DNA from 2 places in the Pseudomonas sp. Leaf58 genome. Region 1 is predicted to be linked to the other one. Evidence: riboswitches for the same ligand, from Rfam matches in the RefSeq annotation. Region 1 holds a riboswitch; the other holds the start of a gene.
The links. Region 1 has a riboswitch for thiamine pyrophosphate ahead of DV532_RS12475 (TenA family protein). Riboswitches for the same ligand answer to the same signal wherever they lie in the genome.
Positions count from the first base shown of each region.

Region 2: linked by a shared signal. The riboswitch ahead of thiC (phosphomethylpyrimidine synthase ThiC) and the one ahead of DV532_RS12475 (TenA family protein) in region 1 are both predicted to bind thiamine pyrophosphate.

Region 1 covers NZ_CP032677.1:2,673,243-2,681,137, forward strand. The annotation lists gene DV532_RS12445 (LysR family transcriptional regulator) at 1-254, shown strand, start outside; gene DV532_RS12450 (sensor domain-containing diguanylate cyclase) at 260-1,828, opposite strand; gene DV532_RS12455 (DUF4142 domain-containing protein) at 1,977-2,477, shown strand; gene DV532_RS12460 (hypothetical protein) at 2,485-2,736, shown strand; gene DV532_RS12465 (DNA-binding protein) at 2,827-3,819, opposite strand; gene tenA (thiaminase II) at 4,051-4,713, opposite strand; gene DV532_RS12475 (TenA family protein) at 4,710-5,357, opposite strand; TPP riboswitch at 5,435-5,549, opposite strand; gene DV532_RS12480 (Ig-like domain-containing protein) at 5,801-7,895, shown strand, end outside.
Region 2 covers NZ_CP032677.1:4,865,728-4,873,622, reverse strand. The annotation lists gene DV532_RS22680 (FAD-binding oxidoreductase) at 1-73, opposite strand, end outside; gene DV532_RS22675 (multidrug efflux SMR transporter) at 506-838, opposite strand; gene DV532_RS22670 (LysR family transcriptional regulator) at 925-1,815, shown strand; gene waaA (lipid IV(A) 3-deoxy-D-manno-octulosonic acid transferase) at 1,827-3,098, shown strand; gene DV532_RS22660 (TolC family outer membrane protein) at 3,259-4,695, opposite strand; TPP riboswitch at 4,856-4,962, shown strand; gene thiC (phosphomethylpyrimidine synthase ThiC) at 5,119-6,999, shown strand; gene cytX (putative hydroxymethylpyrimidine transporter CytX) at 7,092-7,895, shown strand, end outside.

The DNA of each region.
Region 1 (7,895 bases):
AACATGGGATCACTTACCAAGTCGCGCTGCAGAGTAACTTTGTTTCGCTGGTGGTGCAGGCCGCGCTGGACAACATGGGCGTGGCGACCCTGCTGCGTTCGGTACAACAGCGTACGCCGGGCATCGTCGGTGTGCCGTTTCGCCCGGCGCAGCTAATGAGCTTCAGGTTGTGCTGGCGCTCGGGGGAATACCTGTCGCTGGCCAGCAAGCGCTTCATCGATTTTGCCGCGCAAACAAACTACCTGGAGCGATAAAGGCATTACTGACCCGCGCCCACCATCGCGCTTTGCGCCACACAATAACCATCCCTGCCCTGCTGCTTGGCCTGGTACAACGCCGCATCCGCTGCCGCCATCAGGCGCTCGGCTGTCACCCCCTCGCGTGCCAGGTCACCCACGGCTATCCCGGCACTGAACGACACTCGCCCCAACGGGCTGCCGGCATGTTCCAGCGGTTGCCGACGCAACAGTTGTTGCACCTCTTGCACCAGCAGTTGCGCCCCGTGGCCATCGGTATCAGGCAGCAGCAGGGTGAATTCCTCGCCGCCGTAGCGCACCGCCAGGTCGGCCGGCCGCTTCAAGGCCTGTTGCAGCACCTCGGCAAAGCGCCGCAGGCACTGGTCGCCCGCAGGGTGCCCGTAGCGGTCGTTGTAGGCCTTGAAGTAATCCAGGTCGAGCATCACCAGCGCCAGCGGGTAGCCTTGGCGTCGTGCCCGGCGCAGCTCCGGCTCGAAAACCGCATCGAGCCGCCGGCGGTTACCCAGCCCGGTGAGGCTGTCGGTCAAGGCCAGGGCTTTCAGCGTCTGGTGCGCCTGGTGCAATGCCCGCTCAATGACAATGCGCTCGCGCAACTGGCGCAGTACCACGCCGCCAAATGCAGCCAGCCCCACCAGCAACAGCAGCAACACGGCCACCGATTTGATCGCGTCGTGCCGCCAGGGTGCGACGATTGACTCCCGCGACAAGCCTGCTTCTACCACCAATGGGTAGCTGGACAGCGCGCGATAGGCATACAGCCGTGGTGTGCCATCGACCACTGCCACTGCCTCGGCCACCCCTTCCGACGCATATGGCAAATGGTTGCGGAAGATTTCGCTGCTGGCCAGGCTGCGACCCACCACTTGCTCAAGGAACGGGCGCCGGACCAGAACGGTGCCGTCGCGCTTGGCCAGTACCAGCGCGCCACGCTCGTCGATCTTGAAATCGCCGTAATAACGTACAAACCACCCCACCTTGATCGTGCCCAGCAGCACCCCGGCGAAGCTGCCATCGGGGTACTCCAGGCGCCGTGAAATGGGGATGATCAGGTCGCCAGTGGAACGGCTGCGCACCACCGAGCCGATATGTACGCCACGGTCGGCATGGGTGCGGTGGTAAATGAAATAATCTCGGTCGGCATTGTTGGCGTTGGCCGGGGGGGCCGCCTGATCGGTGACGATCCAGCTGCCATCCGGGCCATACACGAACAACCCGTGCAACTGCGGCATGATATTTTTCTGCTGGACCAGCAAGGCATGCAGGCGCGGCCGATCGATGTGGTCGAAACCGTCACCTTGCAGGCGCTCGGCCAACGCTGCGGTGATGACGTCCACCTGGCGGATGGCGTCTTCGGCGTGCTGCGCTGTGGCCCGGGCCAGGTTGGTGACCATGTTCTCTGCGTTGCTAAAGGCATGCCGGTAGTCGCGCCAGATGCGCCAGCCTTCCACCATGACGAAGGTCAGCATTACCACCAACATGAACGCCAGGACCAAGCGAAACAACGCCACGGCGCGGCCCTCGCCGGTTACCGCGAACAGTCCCTCTTCCTCTTGTTTCCTGGCTGCGCACATTGAAATCCCTAGCCATACTGCGTTTGCCGCCATTCACTATAGTTCAGCGCTCCCTGAGCGCCGCCACGAAAAAGATTAAACCTTTGCCTCGGCTTTGCCCTCAACCGTAAGCGACGCAGATGTCGCGCCACGGTTTAAGGAGTGAAGCATGAGCAATCTCTTCATCAAGCGCGTCGGGTTCTCCATGGTGCTGGGCCTGGCATCGGTACACGCACTGGCGGCCAGTTCCGATGACTTTGTCGAGGCGGCCACAGAGGCCGGCATTGCCGAAGTGGTCACCGGCAACCTGGCCAAGGAAAAAAGCCAGAACAGCGAAATCAAGACATTCGCCCAGGAAATGGTCACTGACCATACCAAGGCTAACCAGAAACTGGGCGACATCGCCCGCAAGCTGGATATTTCCGTGCCCGATGAGGCGGCAATAACCGACAAGGTCAAAAAAATGATCCTGGAATGGCGAGAGGAGTCCTTCGACAAGTCGTACATCAACAACCAGGTCGACGCTCACGAAAAGGCGGTGGAGCTGTTCAAGAAGGAAGCGGCATCGTCAGACAAGGCTGAGCTGAAGGCCTTCGCCAGTGAAACCCTGCCCAAATTGGAACAGCATCTGAAGCACGCCAAGGCGCTTCAGGCCAAACACGACAAGTGAGGCCCGCATGAGTAATGAAGCATTGAAAGCCGAAGTGCTGACCCGCCTGCTGCACGCTCACCCTCATGGGCTGGGTAAGGAAGTACTGGATAACTACCGCGGCGAGAAGGCGGTGGCCGGCATGTTGAAAGCCCTGCAGGAGGCCGGATTGATCCAGGATGGCAGCGTGGTGGTGGGCCACGACCACCAGATCAGTGTGAACTACCCGATCAAACTGTCGGCGGCTGGGGTGGAAGCGGCCAGACAAGCCGAGGCTTGAACACACCCCCTTGTTAGGCAAGACCGCGGGGCCGCTTTTGCGGCCCTTTTGCGACACCGGGCCGCTAAATTGAGCGCTTCTGTCTGTGGCTTATGGCGTCCCCACAGCGGCCGACAATTGCAGCTGACACTCCTTCAACGCCGCATCTCGCGTGGCGAGTTGCTCTTCAAGCAGCAGCAACTGACGAGCCTGCTGGGCGCACAGGTCGCGCCGCTCCTCCAGGCTTTTTGCCTGCACATCCAGCTGCCGGCGCATTTCCTCGCTGGCGCCCTGTGCCTGGGCCAGGATGGTGCGCAAGCCTTGGATCTGCGCATCGCGCTGCTCCAGCAATTCATCCTGTGCCCTGCAAGCGCTGGCCGCCTGACGGTGCTCACCCAGCAAACGCTCATTATCGCGGTGCAGGCGGGTTAGCTCGTCCTGCTTGACGATCAAGCCCTGTTGCAGTTGGCGCACTTCCACTTGCAGCTGTTGCAGTTGCGCTTCGTGGCGGCGTTGTTCCTGTTCACGCTGTTCGCGGCTGGCGGTGCGATAGTGCTCCAGCGCGTCGCGGGCATGCCGGTGCTTATCCTCCAGTGACTTCACCTGCTCGTCCTTGTCGGCCAGGCGCACCTGCAATTCGCCCAGCGACTGGTTGAGGCTGGCACTGCGCAGCTGTTCGGCTTGCAGCGTGCTTTGGGTGGAAAGCAGTTTTTCCGATTCGGCGGCCAGTGCGGCGACATCAATTTGATGCTGCTGGTGCGCGGCAGCCAGCGCCTGTTGGGTAATCGCCAGCTGTGCTTCCAACTGTTCGCGTTGTGCGGTGAAGGTGCTTTCGGCCTGCTCGATCCTCAGGTCGGCCTCGTCCTGCAACTGGGTTGCCAGTTGCCCAACCATTCGGCTCAACACGTCGCTCAATGCTATGCCGCCCTCGGCGGCTACCGGCTGCTGGCCGTTCAGCTCCTTGAGGTAGCGGTGAATCGTGGTCTTGGAGCCGGTATTGCCCAGCTCGATACGTATGGCATCGATGCTGGGGTTCTCGCCCCGGGCAATCAGCGCCTGGCGCGCCTGCTGCACTACCACCTTGTTAATACCGCCCCGGGCCATGCTTGCTCCTACGATTTTGTACTGTGTTATGTACTATGTAATTACGTACCAATTATGACGATATGCAAAGCTGCCTGCAAACCTTTCCTAAGGTGGAATAATCACGGCTTATCGCATGTGAATGGCATGTTTAGGCTTTTTAGGGGCAAAACCCGTACGCCAAACAGCAAAACGCCCCGCTCGGCTTCAAGCCGGCGGGGCGTCGTAAGGTTGCTAGGGGTATGCAGCGCGTTACTGGCTAGCCAAGCCCATCTGCCAGAAATCCGCCTCCAGGCTGGAGGCCTGGGCAAAAATCCCCACCAGTTCGGTAAACCGCTGCTCGGTCATGCTCCGTGCCGCCAATTCATCCAGGTGCTTGCGTGCCGCCGCTGCGACAGCTTGGTAACCCGCCCCGGCATACTCGCCAATCCATTCGCGGTACGGGTGGTTGCTCAAGTCACCAATGCGTTCGGACAGCGCCCGGCCAATTTCCGCATAGCCGACAACACAAGGCGCCAGCGCCACATGCAACTCCAGCAAGTCACCCGCAGCGCCGCAGTCCAGCACATAGCGGGTGTAGGCCACCGTGGCCTGGTGCTCAGGCGCCGCCTCGATATCCGCCTGGGTTAGCCCCCAGCGCGCGCACAGGCGCAAGTGCAGCTCGGTTTCGTCCAGAATCGCTGCCAGCCCGGCCTGCGCAGCGCGAATGTCAGCCGGGCGACGGCTCTTATAGGCCGCCAGCGCCCAAGCACGGGCGAACTGGATAAGGAACAGGTAATCCTGCACCAGGTAGGTCCGGAACGCGGCCTCGCTTAGCGTCCCCTCGCCCATCTGGCGCACGAAGTCGTGGTCGACATAGCTGTTCCACTGCGGCGCAGCGGCCGCCTTGAGCCGGTCAAAGATATCCATGCTTATTGGTCCTCTGGGTAAACGGCGTCGAAGAAAGCCAACTCCAGCGCCACGGTGCGCTGGTAGAAGTCACTCGCCAGCGCGGCTTCCTGCCGGCCAACGCGGTCGAGCTCGGCCTGCAGGAAGGCGACGAAGTCCTGGAACGCCGGGTTGTCGTGCAGGGTGATCCACTCGGCGTGGACGAAGTTGCCGGGCATCGGCTTTGGCGCCTTCAGCGCCCAGTCCAGGTACAGGCCTTCGGCAACGTTGAGTACCGCCAGCGCGGCCGCGTAGGACCGGGTGGCCGCCGCTTCGCGCATGATTGCCTTGAACCCTGCGGTGGGTGCGGTATCAGCCGGTTCGCTGCGTTGTGCGGGGCTAACACCCAAGGCTTCGAAGGCGCGCAGGAAGTAAGTGTTCTCGTCGCTGGAAATCATCCCGGCAAAGCGGCCGAAGCGCAGGCGCGCCTCGAAGGTGTCGGCAGTGGCGATGGCTGCGCCCAGCAAGGTCAGGAAGCTGTCGAGGAAGCGGTGGTCTTGCACCAGGTAGCTGACCATGATCGGGTCCGGCAGGCTGCCGTCGCACAATTGGGTCACGAAGCGGTGGCCAACGGCCGCCGACCAGGTGGGCTCGCTCTGGCGGCGCAGGGTCTGGCTGAAGCGTTCGGTCATCAAGCTGTCCTTGAAAGGGGTGACAGCGAGACCGTGAGGGTGGGCATGGACGGGCCTCGCAGTGAGGCCGGCAAAAGGCAGGTTACAAGCCCCATCCCTTCGCCGGCATGATCCGGATCAGGTTCGAAGGGTCACCGCGCTGCAGCATGAAGCGGTTTCTCAGCCCGATGCCGGGCTCCCCTTGGTGGCGCTCAGGTATACCCCAGCACAACGGCGCTGTCACTACCCGCGCCACCCAAATAATGGGCAATGGGTGACCCGCTAATGGGGACATATACCCATTCTTGACGCGCCATTATTTAGTGCACATCAGGCGCTACAAGGATTTGTTTAACAAAGCATTACTGAAATATCTGTTGGCACAGCCGTTGCTCAGGCCCTTAAACCAGGCAAAACGCCACTGATGGCTGAGAGCCATGTAGCCCCGAGCGAGGCATAACGCAATGAAAACACCCCTGATCCGCCCTACCAGGCACGCATTCCAGCTGTCCTCCGTCACTGTGCTGATGGTCAGTCTTGGGCTGATCACGGCCATCGCCTCCCCCCTTGACGACAACAGCATGCCCCCGCCGACCGACCCGTCGGCCTACTCCGACCAACCAGACGATCCGACCCCGGCATTGCTCAATCTGAGCACCTTACCCGAGGCCAATGAAGGCTCGCTGGAGCTGACTGATGGCGCTTGGGGCGACCGCAGCACGGTCACCACCGACAACGTGCTGCCGCCACTCATGCAAACCTCGGACAGGTACCCCACCAACGGCAAGCCCAGCCCGCTGTACGGTGCCCAGCCGTTTACCCAGCAATTGCTGCTGTTTGAAGAATTCGGCCCGGAAAAGCTCGACCCGACACTGCCACCACCCGACTTGACCTTCCCGGTCCCCACCCTGGGCGCGTCGCCAGCGCAAGACCCTAACGTAGTGGCCCGCAGCGGGCCCAGCGGCACTGCGCTGGAAGCGTTTCTCAAGCAGCCGGGCCTGTATCCATTCCCGGCCCAATACTCAAACGTGCTTGATCGCAACCCATGGAAGGCACAGATCGAGATGTTCCTCAATCGCCACCCCGTCGGTTCGCCGGCAGAAGGCCGGCCGCCAGGAAAAGGCTGGTCGCACCAGCGCTGGAACGAGTTTTATCCCCAGGCTGGGTTCAAGACCGCCCAGGCCGGCGCGCGCATCAACCTTGGCCTGCGTGACCGCAAACAAATGCACAACTATGCCCTTGGCGAATTCGCACCGGGCGGCCTGTACTACCAAACCTCCGACATCCCCACCACCCTGGGCACTACCAAGGGCATCGATACCCGCTTCCACCCGAACTTCCCGCTGCAAAACCACAAGTCGCTGTGGACCTTCGATGGCACCTTCCCGCCCAAGCTGCTGATGGTGCGCTATGGCCAGCCGATCCTGATGCGCCATTACAACGCCCTGCCGATCGACCCGTCGGCCAACGGCGGCTTTGGCCTGCACACCATCTCTACCCACGAGCACAACGGCCATTCGCCGGCCGAGAGCGACGGCTTTGCCAACGCTTACTTCTTCCCGGGCCAGTACTATGACTACCGCTGGCCGGTGCAACTGGCCGGTTACGACACCATCAATACCCGCGCCCAGGACCCCCGTGCCGCATTCCCCTGCTCGCCGGGCGAAACCCTGTTCGTCAACGACGCCTCGCCAGGCCTGAAAACCTGCGAAAACGGCAGCATCAAGATTCGCGGTGATTGGCGCGAAACCATGAGTACCCACTGGTTCCACGACCACATGATGGATTTCACGGCGCAGAACGTCTACAAAGGCAACGCCGTGATGATGAACTACTACAGCGCCCTGGACCGCGGCAACGAAGCCCTGCAGGATGGCGTCAACCTGCGCTTCCCGAGCGGCTCGGCCATGCCGTGGGGTAACCGTGACTACGACGTCAACCTGGTAGTCGCCGACAAGGCCTGGGATGCCAACGGCCAGCTGTGGTTCAACCCGTTCAACACCGATGGTTTCCTCGGCGACCAGATCCTCGTCAACTGGCAGTACCAGCCCAAGCTCAAGGTCCGCGCGCGCAGCTATCGCTTCCGCATCCTCAACGGTTCGGTGTCGCGCTACTTCAAGTTTGCCGTGGTGCGTGAAATTGCCGGTAGCAGTGGCGAGTTCAAGGGCCCTTCCGGCTCCAACGTGTCGTATGCCCGCGTGCCGTTCCACATGATTGCCAACGACGGCAACATCATGGAACACGCCGTGCCATTCGACGGCACCATGGACCTCAACGGCGACGGTGATACCAAGGACAACAACGGTATCCTGCCGCTACAAGGCATTGCCGAACGCTACGACATCATCATCAACTTCGCCAAGAACGGTATCAAGGCGGGCGACAAGCTGTACTTCGTCAACCTCGAAGAGCACCGTACCGGCAAAGGCCCTGAAGGTACGATCTCGCTGGCCGACGTGCTGGCCGAGAAATACAAGGCAGTCATCAAGCAGACCAGCAAGGGCCCAGTTTGGGATAACGGCGACCCCGCCGTCGGCAAGTTCCTGCAACTGCTGGTGC
Region 2 (7,895 bases), 2.2 Mb from region 1:
GGCGTGCATTGAGCCAGAGGCCTGCGACCCCGGCGCCGACGATCAGTACGTCAGTGGAAATGGCAGATGGCATGGCGGTACCTCGAAGACTGGGACAGCTGGCAAGTATACAGGGTCGGGCACAAGGGGGATCGTGTGAGGGCTGACAGGGGCCTGCCTTGAGGCTTTTTGCGCCTGTGAGATCGAGCGCCGCCCGCGCGGCGCTTCGCGGGACAAGCCCGCTCCCACATCTGTTTCGGGCCAATTACTCCTGTGCCAGGTGGGTTGCAGCCTTGGCGCATGGCTGAAGATGGGTGAAAAACAGCAGAGCAACCTTCGATATCGAATGGAACAAACAAGGCGGACAGAGGTGACCTCACAGGAGTGACTGGCCCGAAACAGATGTGGGAGCGGGCTTGTCCCGCGAAGCGCCGCGCGGGCGGCGCTCGATCTCACAGGCTCTAAAAAAACCAAGACAAGCACCTGGCCGCCCTGACCCAACCTCCTGCCAGGCCCAAGGCAAACCTCAATGCCCAGCCGTCTTGGAAAACAGCTGAATCACCACCACCCCACCGACGATCAAGGCCATCCCCAGCATCGCCGGTACATCCAGCTTCTGCCCGTAGATCACCAGCGCCGCCACGCTGATCAGTACAATCCCCAGCCCCGACCAGATGGCATAGGCAATCCCTACCGGAATGCTGCGCACCACCAAGGTCAGCATCCAGAACGCGATGCCATAGCCGACCACCATCAGCAGCAGCGGCAAAGGCGTGCTCAGGCCTTTAACCGCTTTCATCGAGGCGGTGGCGATGACTTCGGCGCAGATGGCAATGGCAAGGTAGGTGTAGGCATTCATGGCAAGATCCTCTGATAACTGGGCGGCATTCTAGACTCAACCTGGATGGGGTAAAGTCATTACCTATCACAATGGGAGATAGGCTGATGGCCGAGCAGTGGAACCTTGAACAACTGCGCACCTTCTTGCGCGTTGCCGAATTGCGTTCGTTTTCTGCCGTGGCCCGCGAGCAGCGCAAGGCCCAGTCGGCGATCAGCAACGCCATCGCCCTGCTCGAAACCGACCTGGGTGTCACGCTGTTCGAGCGCAGCAGTGGCCGGCAACCCAAACTGACCGAAAATGGCAGTGCACTGCTGGAAGATGCCCGCGAACTGCTGCGCCAGTGCGAGCGCCTGGATGGCCGCGCACTGGCGCTGATGCGCGGGCAGGAGGCGCTGCTGCGGGTAGCCCAGGACGAAGCCATGCCATATCAGCCAGTTATCGACAGCCTTGATGAGCTGGCCAGCCGCTACCCGTTTCTGGAAGTGCAATTGGCCAGCGGTGCCCAAGGCGACGTGGCACGCAAGCTAGTAGAGCGGCGCGCCGACCTGGGCCTGTTCTTCCACCACGAAAGTATCCCGGCATCGCTGGAGCGACGCGCCCTGGGCAGTGTGGAAATGGTTACCGTGTGCGCAGTTGGCCACCCGCTTGCTGGCGAAGGCAGCGTCACCCGTCAGCAGCTGGCGCGCCACCGGCAGTTGCTGATTACCCCGCAACAGAGTGGGTACCCCGGCGGCGAGGCAATCAGCCCGCAGGTATGGCGTGCCGACAGCTTCTACGCCATGGCCGAGCTGCTGATGCGTGGCCTGGGTTGGGCCTGGCTGCCGCGGCACGTGGTGCAATACCCTACCTATCAGGCGCACATGGTCGAGCTGGCCAGCGAGTGGCGCCCGCCGGCGTTGGTGGTGGAGCTGGCCTGGCGCCGGGACGAGCCATTGGGGCCGGCTGCGCAATGGCTGGCCGAGCGCTTTGCAGTGCACCTGCGCGCAATCGGTTAAACTCCGCGGCCATGAACAGAACTCTCTATACCCTGCTGTTTCACCTGGGCCTGCCGCTGGTTGCGCTGCGCCTGTACCTGCGCGCGCGCAAAGCACCGGCCTATGGCCAACGTATCGGCGAGCGCTTTGCCTTCAAGCTGCCGGCCATGCGCCAAGGCGGCATATGGGTGCATGCGGTGTCGGTGGGCGAGAGCATCGCGGCGGCGCCCATGGTGCGTGCCCTGCTCAAGGCCTACCCAGAGCTGCCGATCACGCTTACCTGCATGACCCCCACGGGTTCCGAGCGTATTCGCGCCATGTTCGCCGACGAACCGCGAGTGCAGCATTGCTACCTGCCCTACGATCTGCCTTGGGCGGCGGGGCGTTTTCTCGACCATGTGCGGCCTAAGCTGGGCATCATCATGGAAACCGAGCTGTGGCCCAACCTTATTCACCAGTGCGCCAAGCGCGGTATTCCAGTAGCCCTGGCCAACGCGCGCTTGTCCGCACGCTCGGCCCGTGGCTATGGGCGCTTTGCCAAGCTAACCCGGCCAATGCTGGCCGAGATGAACCTGATCGCCGTGCAGACCGAAACCGAGGCCCAACGCTTCCGTGACCTGGGCGCGCGGCCAGCGTGCGTGCAGGTCACCGGTTCGATCAAGTTCGACCTGAAGGTTGACGAACAACTGTTGCCACGCGCCCGGGCATTGCGTGAACAGTGGGGGGGCGGGCAGCGCCCGGTGTGGATCGCCGCAAGTACCCACGACGGGGAGGATGCGCTGATCCTGCAGGCGCATCGGCAATTGCTGCAGGTGCATGGTGATGCCCTGCTGATCCTGGTGCCGCGCCACCCCGAGCGGTTTGCGGCGGTGCATGCGCTGTGCAGCGAACAGTTCCGCAGCGTGCGCCGCTCTGCCGGCACGCCGGTGGACGCCCAGACGCAGGTATTGGTCGGCGATACCATGGGTGAGTTGCTGTTCCTTTATGCCTTGGCCGACATTGCTTTCGTTGGTGGCAGCCTGGTGGCGACCGGTGGGCACAACCCGCTGGAGCCGGCGGCGCTGGCCTTGCCGGTGTTGATGGGGCCGCATGTGTTCAACTTCCTTGAAATCAGCGCACTGCTGCGCGAGGCAGGGGCGTTGCAGCAGGTGGACAATGCCGACGGGCTGGCCGAGGCGGTGCGGCGGTTGGTCGAGTTGCCGCAGGATGCCCAGCGCATGGGCGAGGCGGGCAGGGCGGTGATGCAGGCCAATCAGGGGGCGTTGCAGCGGTTGCTCGATGGCCTGGGCAAACTGATCAGCTGATTTAGCGGTGCGATCCTGTAGGCGCGGCCTTGTGTCGCGAAAGGGCCGCAAAGCGGCCCCAGGGTATCAGCAGTGATGCGAAGATTGCTGGGGCCGCTTTGCGGCCCTTTCGCGACACAAGGCCGCGCCTACGACGACCGCGCCTGGCCTTGCTGTACTTTCAAGGGCGACGCTCGAAGTTCTTGGCAGCGGCTGCGGCCAGGTCCGGCGGCAGGAAGTCCTTGTCCGGGTTGTAGTCCGGTTTCAGGTAGCGCTTGAGGTCCTGCAGGTCTTGCGGGCTCAACGTGCCGGCGGCCTGCTTCAGGCTCAGGTTGTCGAGGATGTAGTCATAGCGGCTGTTGTTGTAGTCGCGCACCGAGGTGTACAGCTGGCGTTGCGCGTCGAGCACGTCGACGATGTTGCGGGTACCCACCTGGTAGCCGATTTCGGTGGCTTCCAGCGCGCTCTGGTTGGAGATGATCGACTGCTTGCGCGCCTGCACCTGTTCCACGTCGGTATTCACTGCGCGGTGCAGGTTGCGGGTGTTTTCCACCACCTGGCGGCGCAGGCTTTCGCGCTGCTGCTCGCTCTGGCTCAGGCGTTGGTAGGCCTCGCGCACTTGCGAGCTGGTCAGGCCGCCGCTGTAGATCGGGATGTTCAGTTGCAGGCCGATGCTGGTCTGCTCGACATCGCCGCTATAGCGTGAAACCGGGGCCGGTGCGGGGTTGGTGAAACCGAAGTTGTCGTTGTCACCCTTCTGGTATTTGGCCACTGCGTCGAGGGTCGGCGCATGGCCGGCCTTGCGCTGGCGCAGGGTTTCTTCGGCAGCGACGACCGCGTGGTTGGTAGCCAGCAGGTTGAGGTTCTGACGCCCGGCGGTTTCGACCCAGGCCTTGGCGTCGTTGGGCGTGGGCACCTGCACCGGCAGGGTATGCACCACGCCTTGAATCGACCGGTATTCCCGGTTGGTCAGGGTTACCAGGGCCTCGAAGGCATCCTGCACCTGGCGTTCGGCAATGATTCGGTTGGCCCGTGCCGTATCGTAGCTGGCTTGGGATTGCAGCACGTCGGTCTTGTCGGAGAGGCCGACGTCGAATCGCTCGTTGGACTGGTCCAGCTGGCGCTTGAAGGCCGCTTCCTCGGCCTTGGTAGCGGCCAGGTTGTCCTGCGCGCGAAGCACGGCGAAGTAGTTCTGTGCGGTTTGCAGGATCAGGTTCTGTTCAGTCGCCGACAGCTCCAGTGCAGCCTGTTCGTTGACGGCTTCGGCAGCTTGCAGCTGGAACCAGCGGTCAGCACGGAAGATCGGCTGCGCCAGGGTAGCGCTCCAGGTATTGCCGCTGCGGTTGCTGGTGGTCGAGGGTTCGTCCAGTTTGGTGCGGGTGTTCAGCATCTCGGCACCGGCAGACAGGTTGGGCAGCAACCCGGCGCGAGCCTGCGGCACCACTTCGCGGCGGGCGCCATAATCGGCGCGCGCGGCAGCCAGGTCGGCGTTGTTGTCGACCGCCTCCTGGTAAACGCTGACCAGGTCGGTCTTCACTGTAGAGGGCACGTCCGCTGCCCAGACCACTCCGTTGGACGCACAAGACACGGCTATCGCCAGTGAGAGTTTGCGCAGCATAGAGGCAATCCTTGTACGAAATTTAATTACTGAACTGTTGAGTATCGAGCGACGGGCCAGTGTAGTGCCATGCGCACCCGGCAACAATCGCCCGGGGTGCCTTTCATCAACCGCGCATTTACCCGCTTGGCTTTGCCGACCACTCCAGTCTAGACTGCGCATGTTCTTGTCGGGGTGCCTTGAAGCAAAGGCTGAGATCGCAAAGTTGCGGATCCCGTTGAACCTGATCAGGTTAGCGCCTGCGTAGGGAACAAGATTGCTCGCCTTCCCGGGGAGCCTCTTGTGCCAGGTCCGGGAATGTCGCAGCTGCATGCAGCTTCAGGCACCCCCATATCCGGCACTGCCCCCGTCAAAGGGGGGCGTCCGCGCCTTTCAGGTTCACCCCGACATTCCCCTGCTAGGAAGCCGTCTGGAGAGCCTGTGATGAGCAAACAAGAAAAAGCGATCAACCTCAGCGAATCGGCACAAGTCGATCAGCAGTCCGTACAACCGTTCCCGCGGTCGCGCAAGGTGTATGTCGAAGGCTCGCGCCCGGACATCCGCGTGCCTATGCGCGAAATCAGCCTGGACGATACCCCAACCGATTTTGGTGGCGAAACCAACGCACCGGTGTTGGTCTATGACACTTCCGGCCCGTACACCGACCCCAACGTGGTCATCGACGTGCGCAAGGGCCTGGCCGATGTGCGTTCGGCCTGGATCGACGCCCGTGGTGACACCGAGCGCCTGGGCGGCTTGAGCTCCGATTTCGGCCAGCAGCGGCTGAACGATGCCGAACTGGCCAAGCTGCGTTTCGCCCACGTGCGTAACCCGCGCCGTGCCAAGGCGGGCGCCAACGTCTCGCAGATGCACTATGCCCGCCAAGGCATCATCACCGCCGAGATGGAATACGTAGCCATCCGCGAAAACATGAAGCTGCAAGAGGCCCGCGCAGCTGGCTTGCTGGACCAGCAGCACGCCGGCCACAGCTTCGGGGCCAATATCCCGAAAGAAATCACCCCCGAGTTCGTTCGCCAGGAAATCGCCCGTGGCCGCGCGATCATCCCCGCCAACATCAACCACCCGGAAGTGGAGCCGATGATCATTGGCCGCAACTTCTTGGTGAAGATCAACGGCAACATCGGCAACAGCGCCCTGGGCTCCTCGATCGAGGAAGAAGTGGCCAAGCTGACCTGGGGCATTCGTTGGGGTTCGGACACGGTCATGGACCTGTCCACTGGCAAGCACATCCATGAAACCCGCGAGTGGATCATCCGCAACTCGCCGGTGCCGATTGGTACCGTACCGATTTACCAAGCCCTGGAAAAGGTCAACGGCGTGGCCGAGGACCTGACCTGGGAGCTGTTCCGCGACACCCTGATCGAGCAGGCCGAGCAGGGCGTGGACTACTTCACTATCCACGCCGGTGTGTTGCTGCGCTATGTGCCGCTGACCGCCAAGCGTGTCACCGGTATTGTCAGCCGTGGTGGTTCGATCATGGCCAAGTGGTGCCTGGCGCATCACAAAGAGAACTTCCTGTACACGCACTTCGACGAAATTTGCGAAATCATGAAGGCTTACGACGTCAGCTTCTCGCTGGGCGACGGCCTGCGTCCGGGCTCGATTGCCGACGCCAACGATGCCGCGCAGTTCGGTGAGCTGGAAACCCTCGGCGAGTTGACCAAGATTGCCTGGAAGCACGATGTACAGTGCATGATCGAAGGCCCAGGCCACGTGCCGATGCAACTGATCAAGGAGAACATGGACAAGCAGCTGGAATGCTGCGACGAGGCGCCGTTCTACACCCTCGGCCCGCTGACCACCGATATCGCCCCAGGCTACGACCACATCACCTCGGGCATTGGCGCGGCGATGATCGGCTGGTTCGGTTGCGCCATGCTCTGCTACGTCACGCCCAAGGAGCACCTGGGCCTGCCGAACAAGGATGACGTGAAAACCGGCATTATCACCTACAAGATTGCCGCGCATGCCGCCGACCTTGCCAAGGGTCACCCGGGCGCGCAGATCCGCGATAACGCCCTGTCCAAGGCGCGCTTCGAGTTCCGTTGGCAAGACCAGTTCAACCTGGGCCTGGACCCAGACACCGCCCGCGCCTACCACGACGAGACGCTGCCGAAGGAATCGGCCAAGGTCGCGCACTTCTGCTCGATGTGCGGGCCGAAGTTCTGCTCGATGAAAATCACCCAGGAAGTGCGTGAGTACGCGGCCAAGATCGAGGCCGTTGACGTGACGGTAGAGCAAGGCATGCGTGAGCAGGCCGAGCGGTTCCGCCAGGAAGGCAGCCAGCTGTACCACAAAGTCTAAACCCTGCCGCAACTCCCTGTTGTTGTAGGAGCGGGCAAGCCCGCTCCTACAACAGGGGGCAGCAACTCATAATTCTTCTGGCGAACATAACAATGACCACCACCAGCCAATTCTCCCCCGACCACCCGGTCCCCACCGCCCAGCGCATCTTCGGTGCCCGCGACATGTTCTCGCTGTGGTTCTCCCTCGGCATCGGCCTGATGGTGCTGCAGGTCGGCGCCATGCTGGCCCCTGGCCTGGGCCTTGCTAGCGCGGTGCTGGCCATCGCCTTGGGCACGGGTGTGGGCGTGTTGTTGCTGGGCGCCGCAGGTGTCATCGGTAGCGATACCGGCCTGTCGGCCATGGGTACCCTGAAACTCAGCCTGGGCGGCCATGGCGCGCGCTTGCCGGCGCTGCTCAACCTGCTGCAACTGGTGGGCTGGGGCGCCTTCGAAATCATCGTCATGCGCGATGCCGCCAGCCTGCTGGGCGCGCGGGCGTTTGGTGAAGACAGTGCCTGGAACAGCCCGATGCTCTGGACCCTGTGCTTCGGCGCCCTGGCTACCTTGCTCGCGGTCAGCGGGCCGCTTGCGTTCGTGCGCAAGGTGCTGCGCGCCTGGGGTATCTGGCTGCTGCTGGGTGCCTGCCTGTGGCTGACCTGGAACCTGTTCGCCAAGGCCGACCTGGCGGCGTTGTGGAGCCGTGCTGGGGATGGTTCGATGTCGCTGGCGGTGGGCTTCGACATCGTCATCGCCATGCCGCTGTCATGGCTACCGCTGATCGCCGACTACTCACGCTTCGCCCGCAACGGCAAGCATGTGTTCGGCGGTACGGTACTGGGTTATTTCATCGGCAACACCTGGCTGATGAGCCTGGGCGTGGCTTACACCCTGGCCTTTGCCGCCAATGGGGAAGCC